DNA from 4 places in the Nonomuraea sp. NPDC005692 genome. Region 1 is predicted to be linked to each of the others. Evidence: riboswitches for the same ligand, from Rfam matches in the RefSeq annotation. Region 1 holds a riboswitch; each other region holds the start of a gene.
What was found. A riboswitch is a leader RNA that binds a small molecule or an ion and turns the genes downstream of it on or off. The one in region 1 is predicted to bind cyclic di-AMP.
Positions count from the first base shown of each region.

Region 2: linked by a shared signal. The riboswitch ahead of ABZ459_RS26525 (NlpC/P60 family protein) and the one ahead of ABZ459_RS22465 (C40 family peptidase) in region 1 are both predicted to bind cyclic di-AMP.
Region 3: linked by a shared signal. The riboswitch ahead of ABZ459_RS35045 (CHAP domain-containing protein) and the one ahead of ABZ459_RS22465 (C40 family peptidase) in region 1 are both predicted to bind cyclic di-AMP.
Region 4: linked by a shared signal. The riboswitch ahead of ABZ459_RS32445 (hypothetical protein) and the one ahead of ABZ459_RS22465 (C40 family peptidase) in region 1 are both predicted to bind cyclic di-AMP.

Region 1 is NZ_JBEXYU010000010.1:146,666-148,837, reverse strand. It holds gene ABZ459_RS22470 (NAD(P)-dependent alcohol dehydrogenase) at 1-267, shown strand, start outside; gene ABZ459_RS22465 (C40 family peptidase) at 251-814, opposite strand; cyclic di-AMP (ydaO/yuaA leader) riboswitch at 845-1,005, opposite strand; gene ABZ459_RS22460 (3-isopropylmalate dehydrogenase) at 1,105-2,151, shown strand.
Region 2 is NZ_JBEXYU010000013.1:168,075-170,246, forward strand. It holds gene ABZ459_RS26515 (RDD family protein) at 1-22, opposite strand, end outside; gene ABZ459_RS26520 (amino-acid N-acetyltransferase) at 108-677, opposite strand; cyclic di-AMP (ydaO/yuaA leader) riboswitch at 965-1,116, shown strand; gene ABZ459_RS26525 (NlpC/P60 family protein) at 1,123-2,166, shown strand.
Region 3 is NZ_JBEXYU010000022.1:163,454-165,625, forward strand. It holds gene ABZ459_RS35040 (luciferase family protein) at 1-328, shown strand, start outside; cyclic di-AMP (ydaO/yuaA leader) riboswitch at 590-728, shown strand; gene ABZ459_RS35045 (CHAP domain-containing protein) at 742-1,455, shown strand; gene ABZ459_RS35050 (TetR/AcrR family transcriptional regulator) at 1,508-2,056, opposite strand; gene ABZ459_RS35055 (nuclear transport factor 2 family protein) at 2,154-2,172, shown strand, end outside.
Region 4 is NZ_JBEXYU010000019.1:148,151-150,322, reverse strand. It holds gene ABZ459_RS32450 (DUF5302 domain-containing protein) at 42-242, shown strand; cyclic di-AMP (ydaO/yuaA leader) riboswitch at 408-542, shown strand; partial or broken gene ABZ459_RS32445 (hypothetical protein) at 826-1,194, shown strand; gene ABZ459_RS32440 (alpha/beta hydrolase) at 1,480-2,172, shown strand, end outside.

The DNA.
Region 1 (2,172 bases):
CCGGCCGGCCGCTGGGTGCAGCCGGCCGGCCACATGTTCGCCGCGCTCGCGTCGGGGCCCTTCGTCCCGCAGCGGATCGTCAGGGCGGACGTGGTCCGCTGCGGGAGCAACAGGGCGAACCTGCTGACGTTGACCAGGCTGATCGAGCAGGGCGCGGTCACCCCGGTCATCGACAGGACCTTCCCGTTCGGCGAGCTCCCGGCGGCCGTCCGCTACCAGGAGGAGGGGCACGCCCCGGGGAAGGTCGTCGTCACAGGGTCGCGGTGAGCATGGCGGGGGCGGGGGCCTTCTGGAGCTGCTTGTAGTCGGCCCAGCGCTTGACGCCCTTGGGGTCGGGGCGTACCGCGCCGACGAAGGCCTGCCTGCGCCACTGCGACAGGCGTTCCTCCTTCACCACGTCGCCGGTGTGGGGGGAGTGGACCATATAGCCGGGCTTGGAGATCATGCCGACGTGGCCCAGGCCGCTGAAGAACACCAGGTCGCCTGGTTCGAGGTCCTTCCAGGCGATCTTCCTGGAGAAGGCGCCGTACTGCTCCGCGGCGGTTCTGGGGAGCTCGATGCCGGCGTCTTCGTAGGCCCGGAGCATGAGGCCCGAGCAGTCGTAGCCCCGTTCGCTGGCGCCACCCCACACGTACGGGGTGCCGCGCTTGTCCATGGCGTATTCGAGGGCGACCTTCCAGGCCGGTTTCGGCACGTGCCGTTCCTGGACCTGTTTCACCTGGGGGCCGGTGAGGGTGACGGAGGGGGCGGGGGCGGCCGGAGCGGCGGGAGCCGCGGGGGCGGCAGGCGCGAGACCTGCGGCGCCCGCTGCCACCGCCAAAAAGATGGCGATGCTAGACAGGGGACTGTCCTTCCACGTGGCCGACCGGGTTAGCTGACGGGCTCGGGCCTGGAAGTAGCCCTACGGCGGTGCTCCTCGGGGGGAGGCGCGGCCGATTCGCCCCGGGGGGAAAGGTGGGTCCCCGGCTCCACGCAGCGGCTGCGTGGATTAGGCTCGTCGGACTCTAACGAAACGGTCAAAAGGTCGCAATCCCCCCAAAACGGATTGTCCGGTTGTTGAGATGATGTGTTCGTCAGCCGAGACGAGCCGGTAAGGTACCGCCCATGGAGTCGCGTAACATCCGCCTGGCCGTCATCCCCGGGGATGGCATCGGCGCCGAGGTCGTAGCCGAAGGGCTCAAGGTCCTGGAGGCCGTGGGCACGAAGATCGAGCCCACCCACTACGACCTGGGCGCAGCCCGCTACCACCGCACGGGCGAGACACTGCCCGACGCGGTGCTCGAAGAGCTGCGCGGCTATGACGCGATCCTGCTCGGCGCCGTGGGCGACCCCAGCGTGCCGCCCGGCATCCTGGAGCGCGACCTGCTGCTCAAGCTCCGGTTCGAGTTCGACCACTACGTCAACCTGCGGCCGGTCAAGCTGTTCCCCGGCGTCGAGACCGCGCTGGCCGGCGCCTCGGCCGAGCACATCGACATGGTCGTCGTCCGCGAGGGCACCGAGGGCCTCTACGCGGGCACCGGCGGCGTCATGCGCCGCGGCACGCCGCACGAGATCGCCACCCAGGAGTCGCTGAACACCGCCCACGGCGTCGAGCGCGTCGTGCGTTACGCCTTCCAGAAGGCTCAGTCGCGGCCCCGCAAGAAGCTCACGCTCGTCCACAAGACGAACGTGCTCACCTACGCCGGCGACCTCTGGCAGCGCACGGTCAACCGCGTGGCCGCCGAGTTCCCCGACGTCACCACCGACTACAGCCACATCGACGCGGCCTCGATGTTCTTCGTCACCCAGCCCGAGCGCTTCGACGTGATCGTCACCGACAACCTGTTCGGCGACATCATCACCGACCTCGGCGCCGCGATCACCGGCGGCATCGGCCTGGCGGCCAGCGGCAACATCAACCCCGAGCGCACCTCGCCGAGCATGTTCGAGCCGGTGCACGGCAGCGCGCCCGACATCGCCGGTCAGGGCAAGGCCGACCCGACCGCCACCATCCTGTCCGTCGGCATGCTCCTCGACCACCTCGGCCTGCACGCCGAGGCCGCCAAGGTCGAGCAGGCCGTGGCCGCCGACATCGCCGAGCGGGTGACCGGCCGCGCCGGCCGCACGACCAGCGAGATCGGCGACGACATCGCCGCGCGAGTAGCCGGCTAGGACCGCCTAGCCCCGCACGCG
Region 2 (2,172 bases), on a different contig from region 1:
ACGGCGGCTGTCCGGTGCTCACCGTGTCACCTCGCTTCGAGTGCGCATGTGGCACGTGTCAGGACACATGCCTGTGCTGCCCAACGTATCGACATAGGTATCAACAATCACCTTTCCAAGTGGTCAAGGTCCGCGTCACCCGATGTCAGATGCAGCAGCATGCGGGTGTTGCCAAGGGTGTTCGGTTTGACGTGTTCCAGATCAAGGAACTCCGCCACACCCTCGTCGTACGAGGCCAGCAACTCGGCGTAGACCTCGGGTGAGACCGGTGTGCCCTGGATGGGGCGGAAACCGTGCCTCGCGAAGAAGTCGACCTCAAAAGTCAGACAGAATACACGCCGCAGCCCCAGATCCTTCGCCTGCCGGACGAGTGCCGAGACGATCCGCCGCCCGACCCCCAACCCCCGGCACGCGGGATCGACGGCCACCGTACGGACCTCGGCGAGGTCCTCCCAGAGCACGTGGAGCGCGCCGCAGCCGACGACCTCCCCGCTCCGCTCGGCCACCCAGAACTCCTGGACGTCCTCGTACAGCGTGACCGTGGCCTTCTCCAGGAGCCGCGGCCCCGCGCCCGCGTAGGTGTCCACGAGACGCCTGATCGCACGCACGTCGGGCGTGCGCGCACGCCTGACCACGACCGCGGTCTCGGGGACTGCCACTTCGGCCACCTGCTCCATGGCTCTCCAGGGTACAGATCTCATTACGGCTCGGCCCTAAATCCCACGTCTCGGGCATCTCATCACATCCCGTGGTCAGGCGAACACGAGCCGACTTGGAGCTTTCCTCCAGACCTCAGCACCCTGAATGCTGGACAAAAGGTGCAGAAGCCTGCTTCCGTACGGCTACCCACGAGATCACCTTGTGACCCTTCAGTTGTGAAACCTCTACAGACTCGGCAGTTCCGGTTGAGCGTGAACCCGGAGTGCATTAGTGTCCAGCGACGATGTTCTCCGCGTAATGCGCGCGGAAAGACACGCCCAATTCCCGCAAGGGAAGCCGGGGAACCAACGGTGGCGAGCACCTCGCGCCACCACTTGGGGTGAATCCGACCATCTCGGTAGGGCTGCTCCGGCCCGAACCCGTCAGCTAACCCGGCCGGCGTCGATGAGAGGAGCTCGGTTGGTGAAGCGGACGCTCGACCGCTCGGGGAAGTCTGGGGGCAGGCACGCCCGCCCCCAGGAGCAGGCCAGGCGCACACGCCGCCTCGGCGTCATCGGCGTCACCATCGCCGCGATGCTGTTCGCCGTCCCCGTCGGTTCCGCCGCCGCCGACCCGAAGCCGTCGCTCTCCGAACTCGCCGACCAGGTGGAGAAGCTGCACGAAGAGATCGAGACGCTGGCCGAGCAGTACAACGAGCAGCGCGAACGGCTGAAGGCCGCACAGAAGGCCAACGACTCCGCCCAGAAGATCCTGGCCACCAGCGAGTCCGACCTGGCCGCCAGGCGCGCCAGGGCCTCGCTGCTCGCCCAGAACGCCTACATCACCGGCGGCCTGGACAAGGCCCTGGCCTTCGCCCAGTCCGGCGACCCCGAGACCTTCCTCGACCGGGCCGCGACCACGTACGCGCTCGAACAGCAGCAGGGCGAGGAGGTCAACCAGCTCGCCAAGGCCATGGAGGCCGCCGAGCGGGCCAGGGCCGGCGCCAAGACCCGCATCGCCGAGGTCCAGAAGATCGTCACCGATCTCGAGGGCAAGCGCTCGAAGATCACCAAGCTGGTCACCAAGGTCGAGAGCAACCTCTACCGGCGGGCCGTCGGCGAGGCGGGCCGTCCCGGCACCCGCGCCGTACGCGTCAACCTGCCGGTCATCGGCGACGGCAAGGCCGCCCAGGCCGCCAAATGGGCGCTCACCCAGCAGCTCAAGCCGTACGTGTGGGGCGCGGAGGGGCCGCGCTCCTACGACTGCTCCGGCCTGGTGATGGCCGCCTACCAGCGCGTGGGCATCTCGCTCCCCCACTACACCGGCGACCAGTGGACGGCCGGCACGCACATCAGCCGCGACCAGCTGCGCCCCGGCGACCTGGTGTTCTTCTACAGCGACCTGCACCACGTCGGCATCTACATCGGCGGCGGCATGATGGTCCACGCCCCGCAGACGGGTGACGTCGTGCGGGTCGCCTCGATAGACAGGCGGCCGTTCGCCGGCGGCGTGCGCATCGCGGACTGACCGGCG
Region 3 (2,172 bases), on a different contig from region 1:
GCGGCGGACGCCCACGCGACGCGGGCCCTACGTGGTCCGCGCGGTCGCGGAGTTACGGTCCTGGCCGTCGCTGAACGTCAGCGGCACCGGTCAGCAGGTCGCCTTCGCCGTACACGGAACCGAGATCCTGCGCCTGGCCGGCCGGGACGAGATCCACGTACGGCTCACCGCCCCCGCCATCGGCCGCCTGGAGCCGTACCTGCGGGAGTGCGACCAGGTCCATGCCTGCCGCGACCGCGCCTGGGTCGCCGTGCAGGTCGACGCGGAGCCCGATCTGGAATTGTTGCTGGCCCTCACGAGCGTGGCGATAAAGGCGCACGTGGCGTGAACCGATTCGGTGCGTAGCGTTTCTCCCACGCACCGTCGAATTCAATGCCGCCATTTGCCTGGGAATTACTCGCCGGGTAGCTTGGTTGTACACAGCCAAACGGGGAGTCGTCCCAGGTAGGGATGGCATTGCCTGGGAATTACCCAAGCTCGACCCGTGTTGTACAGAGTCGATGCGGACATCTCCGCATCCGGGCGTCGCACATATACCTTCAGGCCCTTTCCCGGGCCCGGGAAGACGATGCGTCAGCCCTTTCGCCTGACCAAGAGACCGCTGAATCCGCCTGTGCGCGGAACCGGGGACCCATGTGTCCAATGGGGTGAATCGGCGCCGTGGTGCCGTAGGGCAGCTTCCCGCCCGAACCCGTCAGCTAACCCGGCAAGCGGCACGGAAGCGCAAGGAGTAACACCCTCATGGCCAAGCACCGTCTTCACCGTGCCTACAAGCTCGACCTCGCCAAGATCGCCCTCGGCGCGACCGCCGTCGCCGGCGTGCTCGGCACGCACGCGGCAGTGAACGCCGACACCACCACCGCCCACACCGCCACCCAGACCGCCAAGGTCGCCGGCGTGGCCGCCCAGCCGCACGTCGCGCAGAACCGCGCCGCCGACGAGAGCGCCAAGGGCAAGGTCAACGTCACCGCCGCCCAGGTGCTGGCGACGGCCCGCGCCCAGGTCGGCACCTCCGAGGACGCCAACGGCGGCGGCACCAAGTTCCAGAAGTGGTACGCCGACTCGCAGCGCGCCGCCGAGACCGCCGCGCGTGACGGCGGCAACCGCGCCATGTACCTGAACGCCCCCTGGTGCTCGATGTTCGTCTCCTGGGTCGGCGAGCAGACCGGCGCCCGCCCGCAGGTCGGCTGGGACGCCTACACCGTGAGCCACGCCAAGTGGTTCGCCGCCAACGACCGCTGGGGCACCGAGGCCAAGCCGGGCGCCGTCGTCTTCTTCTCCTGGAGCGGCAGCAAGAGCCTGAACGACATCCAGCACGTCGGCTTCGTCGTCAAGGACAACGGCGACGGCACGATCTCCACGATCGAGGGCAACACCGGCAACGGCAAGGTCGAGCAGCGTGTCCGCCCGACCTCCCAGGTCGTCGGCTACGGCTACCCGTCGTACGCCGCCTGATCCTGCGACGCGAAAGAGCGCACTCCCTGCGGGGGGTGCGCTCTTTTCGCGTTCAGGGCCGCCGGTGCCGGTGGACCAGGGTCGTCGCGGCCTGCCCGGCCGAGCGGGCCGCGCCCGGCTGCTGCGAGATCATCGCGGTCACCGTGGCGCCGTCGATCAGGGTGAGCAACTGCTCGGCGAGCAGGCCGGGATCGCCCGCTCCGGCCTCCTCGGCGAGCGAGCGCAGGTAGGCGCGCAGGCGCTCCTTGTGCTCGCGCACCGCGGTACGGACGTCCGCCGAACCGGCGCCCAGCTCGGCGAAGGCGTTGGCGAACCCGCAGCCGCGGAAGTCGTCCTCGGTGAACCAGCGTTCCAGCCACGCGAAGACCGCCGGGATGCGGTCGCCGGCGTCGGCCACGTACGCGGTGAGCGAGGTCATCCAGCGTTCGTCGCGCCGCCGCAGGTAGGCCACGACCAGCGCCTCCTTCGACGGGAAGCACTGGTAGAGGCGTTTCAGCGAGACGCCGGAGGCGGCCCGGATCTCGTCCATGCCGACCGCCTGCACCCCGCGGCGGTAGAAGAGGTCGCCCGCGGCGTCCAGCAACCGCTGTTCGTGATCCATGACACCCCTCCAGGTGCTTGCCGCGGAGAACGATCGTTCTCTACGCTATCGCACAACCCGGGAGAACGACCGTTCTCTCGATCGGAGAGGACATCTCATGACACGCCCGCCCGTTC
Region 4 (2,172 bases), on a different contig from region 1:
TCGTGCGAAGCTGTGGATGTCCCCAGAACCAGGAGGTCCTCATGGCGGAAACACCGGAGCCGGAAGTCAGCGAGACTCCCGAGGACGAGATGAAGCGCAAGTTCCGCGAGGCGTTGGAACGCAAGCGCGGGCAGCAGGCCGACTCGGCCGCGGGTGGCAGGGGCGTGGACCCGTCGAAGATCCACGGGGCGCACGGTCCGGCAGCGAGTAAAAGATCCTTCAGGCGCAAGAGCGGCGGCTGAAAGGCCCGATTTCGCAGGGGGTACGGCATGCCGTGCCCCCTTTCTCTTTACCTCGATAGGTAGATCTTTACCCGGTTCATGACGATTCGTTTGTATTTGTCCGAATCTCTGGGTACCGTCTTAACCAATTACCAGCTGGTGGCGTAGTCCCTACCAGGAGAGGGACGACAGCTGGCGCCGAATCCCGACATGTCGGGAACCGGGGACCCATCTCATTGGGGTGAATCCGGCCATGTGCCGGTAGGGCATCTCCACGCCCGAACCCGTCAGCTAACCCGGTAGGCGAGATGGAGAGGACTTCACGCATGTACCACCTCGTCGTACCCCCGGACAGTGTAGTGACGACCGCCTGCTGAGCGGTCTCTTCCCTGACTTCCCCCACGCGCCGCGTAACCACCTTTTCGGCGCTCTGCCCGGTTACGCACCGTAGTCACGCGCGTTCCCCCTGTCCCCTCGCGAAGGACTTCACTGCTTCATGTCTCGATTTGGCCTGCGCTCTCTCGCTCTGCTGTCCGTGTCCGCCCTGGGCGCGCTGACGATCTCCGCCACCGGCGCCCACGCCGACACCGGCGACGACCAGAAGATCCTGCTCAAGGGTTCCACCAAGGCCTCCTACTTCTGGGACGACTCCTCCGGCCGCGCCGGCGACACCGGTCTCCCGGCCAGCGGCAAGCCCATGCAGAAGGGCCTGGCCGCCAGCCCGAGCTGGCCCCTCATGACCGAGGGTTACGTGACCTTCAACGGCAAGAAGATGCCGTTCTTCGTGGGCGACCGCGGCCCCGGCGAGCCCTCCAACCGTGGCGTCATGCTCGACCTCGACGCCAAGACCTTCGCCGAGCTGACCGGCGGCACGTTCAACCCCGACACGCTCGGCGTGGACGGCAACGGCGGCCGCGGCCACATCAAGATCGACTACGTCATCACCAAGTGGGGCGAGGGCAAGGGCAAGAAGAACTACCCCGTGGCCTTCTCCAGCGGCGCGTGGGGCAGGTACGACGCCAACCCGGCCGAGCCCCCCAAGGTGCTGGCCGAAAAGCCCGCCGACGACGCGGCCGGTTCCGCCGGCGGCCAGGTCGGCAAGACCGTCGCGATGGGCGGCACCGTCATGGCCGGCGTGCTGGTGCTGGCCGGCGGCGGCGTGGTGCTCGGCGGCGAGCGCCTGCGCAAGCTGCTCAACGACTGATCTCCGAACAAACCGCTCTTTACGCCTCGCGACCAGAATGACATTCTGGTCGCTGTGATCCAGCGCGCAGCCGCCAACGGCATCGAGATCGCCTACGAGAGCTTCGGCTCACCCGCGGGCCGGCCCCTGCTGCTCATCATGGGACTCGGCGCCCAGCTCATCCACTGGGACGACGAGTTCTGTGAACTCCTGGCCGAGCAGGGCCACCACGTCGTCAGGTTCGACAACCGCGACGCGGGCCTGTCCACCCATCTCCACGACGAGGGCGTCCCCGCATGGGGTGCGCCCTCGCCGTACGTGCTGGACGACCTGGCCGACGACAGCGCCGGGCTCATGGACGTCCTGGGCCTGCCCGCCGCGCACGTCGTCGGCGCCTCGATGGGCGGGATGATCGCCCAGGCGCTGGCCATCCGGCACCCCGCCCGCGTGCTGAGCCTGACCTCGATCATGTCCACGCCCGGTCCGCAGGCGGCCCCGCCGACCGAGGCGGCCGCCGCGGTGCTCTTCGCCAAGCCCGCGACCGACCGCGAGACGGTCGTCGCCGGCGCGCTGACGACCTGGGCCGTGCTCGGGTCCCCCGGCTGGGAGCTGGACCGCGAACGCGTCACCAGACTGGCCGGGCTGGCCTTCGACCGCTGCCACGACCCGGCCGGCACGGCCCGCCAGCTCGCCGCCATCATGGCCTCCGGCGACCGCACGTCCGCGCTGGGCGGGCTGAAGGTGCCCGCGCTGGTCATCCACGGCGAG